DNA from 2 places in the Pseudomonas atacamensis genome. Region 2 is predicted to be linked to the other one. Evidence: predicted binding sites of a transcription regulator. Region 2 holds the regulator's gene; the other holds the start of a gene.

Region 1 (3,730 bases), 2.6 Mb from region 2:
AGATGCTCGAAGGCGAGCGCGACAAGCTGATGAAGATGGAGAGCCTGTTGCACAAACGGGTCATCGGTCAGGAAGAAGCGGTCGTGGCTGTGGCCAACGCCGTGCGGCGTTCCCGCGCCGGGCTGTCCGACCCGAATCGTCCGAGCGGCTCGTTCATGTTCCTCGGCCCTACCGGTGTCGGTAAAACCGAGCTGTGCAAGGCCTTGGCCGAATTCCTTTTTGATACCGAAGAGGCGATGGTGCGGATCGACATGTCCGAGTTCATGGAGAAACATTCCGTGGCTCGTCTGATCGGTGCGCCACCGGGCTACGTCGGCTACGAAGAGGGCGGTTATCTGACCGAAGCGGTGCGTCGCAAGCCGTACTCGGTGATCCTCATGGACGAAGTCGAGAAGGCCCATCCGGATGTGTTCAACATCCTTCTGCAAGTGCTTGAGGATGGCCGGCTGACCGACAGTCACGGGCGTACGGTGGACTTCCGCAACACGGTGATCGTGATGACCTCCAACCTCGGGTCGATGCAGATCCAGGAGCTGGTCGGTGATCGCGAGGCGCAGCGCGCTGCTGTGATGGACGCGCTGACGTCGCACTTCCGTCCGGAGTTCATCAACCGGGTCGACGAGGTGGTGATCTTCGAGCCGTTGGCGCGGGATCAGATCGCCGGGATTACCGAGATCCAGTTGGGTCGCCTGCGCAGCCGTCTGGCTGAGCGCGAGCTGAAGCTGGAGCTGAGCCCGGAAGCGATGGACAAGCTGATCGCCGTCGGTTACGACCCGGTGTATGGCGCACGTCCTTTGAAACGGGCGATCCAGCGCTGGATCGAAAACCCGCTGGCACAGTTGATCCTGTCGGGTCATTTCATGCCTGGCGACACCGCCACCGGCAAGGTCGAGAACGACGAAATCGTTTTCGGCTAAGCCTCAGCAGCAATGAAACCGGGAAGGCCTCGCATTGCGAGGCCTTTTTTTCGCCAGGCTGTTGAACTCAAAGGAAAAGGCTTGTAAAGTGCGCCCCGCAGTCAGTCACCGGCAGCGTTTCAACCCACCGGGTTGGAATCTGAAATAAGTTGCAAATCATTAACTTGAAAGCAATTTAGGGGGTTGACAGAGGTGTTCTAGGTTGTAGAATAGCGCGCCTCAGACACACGAACGCAGCGATGCGAACGGGTGGCGAGATGCAACAAAGCTTCACCGCTGTAAATTGAAATATGTAGTTCCGTGATAGCTCAGTCGGTAGAGCAAATGACTGTTAATCATTGGGTCCCAGGTTCGAGTCCTGGTCACGGAGCCAATTTCAAACCGGGGTATAGCGCAGTCCGGTAGCGCGCCTGCTTTGGGAGCAGGATGTCAGGAGTTCGAATCCCCTTACCCCGACCATATTTGGGTCGTTAGCTCAGTTGGTAGAGCAGTTGGCTTTTAACCAATTGGTCGTAGGTTCGAATCCCACACGACCCACCATTTTTGAAACCAGTTTGCGCTGGGATCGAATCTTAAGATCAGAGGCCAAAAGCGCTGATCGAAGAAGGCGATCTTTGAAAGGTCGCCTTTTTTTTACCGGGGTATAGCGCAGTCCGGTAGCGCGCCTGCTTTGGGAGCAGGATGTCAGGAGTTCGAATCCCCTTACCCCGACCATATTGAAAATCCTCGTATCGAAAGATACGGGGATTTTTTTTGCCTGCCGAAAGCTGAATCCCTTCAAGTCGTCATACAACCTGCCGATAGCCCGCTAACACGAGGGGACTGCCAACGCTTCGCCCCTTGATCTGGCCATTACAAGAATAAGGGCGTTCGTCATGTTGCTTCGTCAGTTGAATATTGCTCCCCGGGCTGCCCTGGGATTTGCCCTGATCGCGGTGTTGGTGGCCTTGCTCGGCGTGTTTGCGCTGGGACAGATGTCGAGCATTCGCGACAGTGAGGTAGCGGTGGAGAACCGTTGGTTGCCGAGCATCCGTGGCGGCGACGAGATCCGCGAACTGATGCTGCGCATCCGCACCATCTCCCTGCGCATGGCGCTCGATCAGGATCCGGCCAATATCGCCACCTATCGCGGCCAGATGGACACCCGCGACAAGGAACTGAGCGAGAAGATCGCCGCCTACGACAAACTGGTCGACACTGCCGAAGGCCGGCAGCTGTATGACCAGTTCAAGAAAACCTTCGCCGCCTATCGCACTGGCATTGCCCAGTCATTCACCCTTGCCGAGCAAGGCAAGCGTGACGAGCTGACCAAATTGCTCCTGGTTGACATGAAGACCGTGGTCGACGGCTCCGGCAAACAGCTCAATGATCTCGCCGATCTGTTCGCCCGCCAGGTCGCTGCCGAAAGCGAGAAGTCCGCCGCGCATTATGAAACCTCGCGCACCATCGTTACTCTTTTCATTGCCTTGGCAGCGCTGGCCACGGTGGCGCTGGCGATGTTGCTCACGCGCAGTATCGTGCGCCCGCTGAGCAGCGCCGTGGATGCCGCAGAAAGTGTCGCCAAGGGCGATCTCACGCGGCCGATCGAAACCCATGGCAACGACGAAGTCAGCCGCTTGCTCAAAGCCTTGGCGACGATGCAACAAAACCTGCGCGAGACGCTGCAAGGTATCAGCGGCTCAGCCACACAACTGGCCACCGCCGCTGACGAACTGAGTGCCGTCACCGTCGACAGCACCCAAGGCCTGCAAGAGCAGAACAACGAAATCGAACAAGCTGCCACTGCGGTCAATGAGATGACCGCTGCGGTGGAGGAAGTCGCGCGCAACGCGGTGTCGACGTCCGATGCCACGCGCCAGTCGAGTCAATCGGCGCAATTGGGCCAGGAGCGCGTCAGCGAAACCGCCAGCGCGATCAATGCGCTGGCCAGTGATGTGCAGAACACCGGTGAACTGGTGCAGTCGCTGGCCAATCAGTCGCAGGACATCGGCAAGGTTCTGGACGTGATTCGCGCCATCGCCGAGCAGACCAATCTGCTGGCGCTCAACGCTGCCATCGAAGCAGCACGCGCCGGTGAAAGCGGTCGCGGCTTTGCGGTGGTAGCCGACGAAGTGCGCGCGCTGGCGTATCGCACCCAGCAATCGACGCAGGAAATCGAACAGATGGTGCAAGGCATGCGCAGCGGTTCGAGCCAGGCGCTGGAATCAATGCAGGCCAGCGCATCTCGTGCGGCGAGCACGCTGGTTCTTGCAGAGCGGGCAGGTGAGGCGTTGGTGACGATCACGGCGTCGGTGCACGAGATTCACGAGCGCAACCTGGTGATCGCCAGCGCCGCCGAGGAGCAGGCGCAAGTGGCGCGGGAAGTGGATCGCAATCTGGTGAATATTCGCGACCTGTCGGTGCGTTCGGCTGCGGGGGCTGATCAGACCAGCGCATCGAGCCACGAACTGTCGCAACTGGCCAATGCGCTACAGGGCATGGTGCGGCGCTTCCAGCTGTGATGAACAGCGATTCATTGCAGGCCTTCGCCCACTGATTTGAGAACAGCACGAAACGATGTGGGAGCGAGCCTGCTCGCGAAGGGGCCGGATCATTCAACGACAGTGTTGACAGACCCACCGCTTTCGCGAGCAGGCTCGCTCCCACAGGTTGGCGTTTTAGTGCAGTTTCAGACGCGGCTCGGTGCCACGACCAATCTTGCTGCCCAGCATCAGCATCGCCGTGCGGAACGGCCCGTACAGCGCCATCTGGTGCATACGGTACAGCGACACATAGAACATCCGCGCCAGCCAGCCTTCGAGCATGACGCTGCC
Region 2 (3,730 bases):
CAAGAATCTCGCCGGCCTCAACCAGGAAATCCTGAAGGATCTCTTCATCGGCGCCGAAGCTCATTAATGGGGTGCTCCTACAGGTCTAAAAACCCAAAAAACCCGAATTCCGAAACTCTAGAATCCAAGGCTGGATAACAAATCGTCCACATCGTCCTGACCGGACACAACGTCTTCTCGTTTATCGGCATGAATCTGCGGACCTTCACCCTGCGAGAGATGTTTTTGTGGATCTTTTTCAGCAAGCATTGCGGCGCGGTCATGTTCGATGCCCGCAAAGCGGTCGACCTGACTGGCCATGAGCACGAGTTTGAGCAGATTGCTTTCGACTTCGGTGACCAGTTGGGTCACACGCTTGATCACTTGACCTGTGAGGTCCTGGTAATCCTGAGCCAGCAGGATGTCGTTGAGGTTGCTCGACACCGCACGGTTGTCCGTGCTGCTGCGTGACAGAAAACCGTCGACCCGGCGCGCCAGTTCGCGGAACTCTTCAGCCCCGACCTCGCGACGCATGAAGCGGCCCCAATCGGCGCTCAACGTCTGCGCTTCATCAGCGAGACTGTTGACCACCGGCGTGGCGCTTTCCACCAGATCCATGGTGCGGTTGGCCGCGGCTTCCGTCAGCTTGACCACATAGCCCAGGCGTTCGGTGGCGTCGGTGATTTGCGACACTTCCTCGGCCTGCGGCATGTGCGGATCGATCTGGAAATTGACGATCGCACTGTGCAGTTCACGTGTGAGCTTGCCCACTTCCTGATACAGGCCGCGGTCACGGGTCTGATTGAGCTCATGGATCAGTTGCACCGCGTCGCCGAACCTGCCTTTTTCAAGGCTCTCGACCAGTTCGACCGCGTGTTTTTTCAGGGTCGATTCGAAATCGCCCTGTGATGATTCGTTATGCTCCATAGCTCCCCCGCGCATTCATCAGCCGATGCGTTCGAAAATCTTCTCGATTTTGTCTTTCAACGCTTGAGCCGTGAAAGGTTTGACCACGTAACCGTTCACACCGGCCTGGGCGGCCTCGATGATCTGCTCACGCTTGGCTTCAGCAGTAACCATCAACACCGGGAGGTGCTTGAGTTTTTCATCAGCGCGCACGTGACGCAGCAGGTCGATACCGGTCATGCCCGGCATGTTCCAGTCTGTTACCAGAAAGTCGATGCTGCCGCTGTTGAGCACCGGAATGGCGGTTACGCCATCGTCGGCCTCGACGGTGTTGGTGAACCCAAGATCGCGCAGCAGGTTCTTGATGATCCGCCGCATCGTTGAGAAGTCATCAACGATGAGGATTTTCATGTCTTTGTTCAATTCGACCTCCAAGCAGTCTTAAACGCGCCCAGCACCTGGACGCGCCACTTCAATCAATCGGCATAGCACTCGAAGTTTGTCTGGAGCACAACGGATCGAGACCGGCGCCGTTCATCACCGCACCAGCCTCGTTTCGCAGTGTCCCCACACTGCCTTCAGCGCGCTCGCCACTCCCCCAAACGCCCCCGCAGACGGGCCGCGCACTGGCTGTGTAACTGGCTGACCCGCGATTCACTGACGCCAAGGACTTCACCGATTTCCTTGAGGTTCAGCTCTTCGTCGTAGTACAGCGCCAACACCAGTCGCTCACGCTCCGGCAAATTGGCAATCGCGTCCGCCAGCGCCGCCTGGAAGCGTTCATCTTCCAGATCGCGTGACGGCTCCATATGAGCACTCGCGCCATCCTCGTGCAGCCCTTCGTGTTCGCCGTCCTGCAAGAGGTCGTCGAAACTGAACAGGCGACTGCCCAAGGTGTCATTCAGAATCCCGTAGTAATCGTCGAGACTCAATTGGAGTTCGGCCGCAACCTCGTGATCTTTAGCGTCACGGCCGGTTTTAGCTTCAATCGAGCGAATCGCGTCGCTGACCATCCTGGTATTACGGTGAACCGAGCGTGGCGCCCAATCCCCTTTGCGCACTTCATCGAGCATCGCGCCGCGGATTCGAATGCCCGCGTACGTTTCGAAACTGGCGCCTTTGCTGGCGTCGTATTTGGTCGAGACTTCGAGCAAACCGATCATCCCGGCCTGGATCAGGTCTTCGACCTGCACGCTGGCCGGCAGGCGCGCCAGCAAGTGATAGGCAATGCGCTTGACCAGTGGCGCGTAACGCTCGATCAATTCGTATTGCGCGTCACGCGCCGACTTTTTGTAAAGATTCATGCCACTGGCGGTCATATCACAGGCCCTGCGGTTTGCTGCACGAGACGCTCGACGAAAAATTCCAGATGCCCGCGCGGGTTGGCCGGCAGCGGCCAGGTGTCGACCTTCTGGGCGATGGCCTTGAAGGCCAGCGCGCACTTGGAACGGGGAAAGGCTTCGTAGACGGCGCGCTGCTTCTGCACCGCTTTGCGCACGCTTTCGTCGTACGGCACCGCGCCGACGTATTGTAGGGCGACGTCAAGGAAGCGATCCGTGACCTTGGTCAACTTGGCGAACAGGTTGCGCCCTTCCTGCGGGCTCTGCGCCATGTTGGCCAGCACGCGGAAGCGGTTCATGCCGTAATCGCGGTTGAGCAACTTGATCAGCGCGTAAGCATCGGTGATCGAAGTCGGCTCGTCGCAGACCACCAGCAACACTTCCTGGGCGGCACGAACGAAACTGACTACCGAGTCACCAATACCCGCAGCGGTGTCGATCACCAGCACGTCGAGATTGTCGCCGATGTCGCTGAACGCCTGGATCAGGCCGGCGTGTTGCGCCGGGCTCAGGTGCACCATGCTCTGCGTGCCGGAGGCCGCCGGCACGATGCGAATCCCGCCCGGGCCCTGCAACAGCACGTCGCGCAGTTCGCAACGGCCTTCGATAACGTCGGCCAGTGTGCGCTTGGGTGTCAGCCCCAGCAGAACGTCGACGTTCGCCAGGCCCAGGTCGGCGTCCAGCAGCATGACCCGACGGCCAAGCTCTGCCAGCGCCAGCGACAAGTTCACTGACACGTTAGTCTTGCCGACGCCACCTTTGCCGCCGGTCACCGCGATCACCTGTACGGGATGCATGCTGCCCATGTTATTTCTTTACCTTGTCTTGCATAGACGGAGGCCACATTACTGGCTGCGCGTTCCTGATCGGAACAATGCGTGGCAGACCATCGATGTAGGTACAAAAACTGTTCATGATTACCTCAGCCAACCTGCTTGGTCGGGCTGTGATAGATATCAGCGAACATGTCAGCCATGGCTTCTTCGCTGGGTTCTTCCTGCATTTGCACGCTGACGGCGCGGCTGACCAGTTGATGACGGCGCGGCAGATGCAGATCATCCGGAATCCGTGGGCCATCGGTCAGATACGCGACCGGCAATTCATGACTGATCGCCAGGCTCAACACTTCGCCGAGACTGGCCGTTTCATCCAGTTTAGTCAGGATGCAGCCGGCCAGCCCGCAACGCTTGTAACTGTGATAAGCGGCGGTTAGAACCTGTTTCTGGCTGGTGGTTGCCAGGACCAGATAATTTTTTGAGCGAATGCCACGCCCGGCCAGGCTCTCAAGCTGCATGCGCAACGCCGGATCACTGGCTTGCAGGCCGGCAGTATCGATCAAAACCACGCGTTTGCGTAGCAGTGGATCCAATGCCTGCACCAGCGACTGACCCGGATCGACGTGCGTCACCGGCACGTTGAGGATGCGCCCGAGGGTTTTCAGTTGTTCCTGCGCGCCGATGCGGAAGCTGTCCATGCTCACCAGCGCGACGTTCTGCGCGCCGTAC

Evidence for each region. Region 2 encodes FliA, which starts transcription of late flagellar genes. Its sites were predicted from a motif close to CTAAAGTTTNNNNNNNNNNNGCCGNTAA; they were not measured.
Region 1: JWU58_RS04875 (methyl-accepting chemotaxis protein) is a predicted target of FliA. The motif match lies at 1,694-1,721, and genes of this name have one in related genera.

Annotation. Positions count from the first base shown of each region.
Region 1 covers NZ_CP070503.1:1,045,485-1,049,214, forward strand. Annotated here, with positions in the region: gene clpB (ATP-dependent chaperone ClpB) at 1-917, shown strand, start outside; tRNA gene JWU58_RS04855 (tRNA-Asn) at 1,215-1,290, shown strand; tRNA gene JWU58_RS04860 (tRNA-Pro) at 1,300-1,376, shown strand; tRNA gene JWU58_RS04865 (tRNA-Lys) at 1,382-1,457, shown strand; tRNA gene JWU58_RS04870 (tRNA-Pro) at 1,555-1,631, shown strand; gene JWU58_RS04875 (methyl-accepting chemotaxis protein) at 1,793-3,418, shown strand; gene JWU58_RS04880 (NAD(P)/FAD-dependent oxidoreductase) at 3,575-3,730, opposite strand, start outside.
Region 2 covers NZ_CP070503.1:4,350,731-4,354,460, forward strand. Annotated here, with positions in the region: gene JWU58_RS19825 (chemotaxis protein CheA) at 1-64, opposite strand, end outside; gene JWU58_RS19830 (protein phosphatase CheZ) at 118-906, opposite strand; gene JWU58_RS19835 (chemotaxis response regulator CheY) at 925-1,296, opposite strand; gene fliA (RNA polymerase sigma factor FliA) at 1,464-2,204, opposite strand; gene fleN (flagellar synthesis regulator FleN) at 2,201-3,031, opposite strand; gene flhF (flagellar biosynthesis GTPase FlhF) at 3,148-3,730, opposite strand, start outside.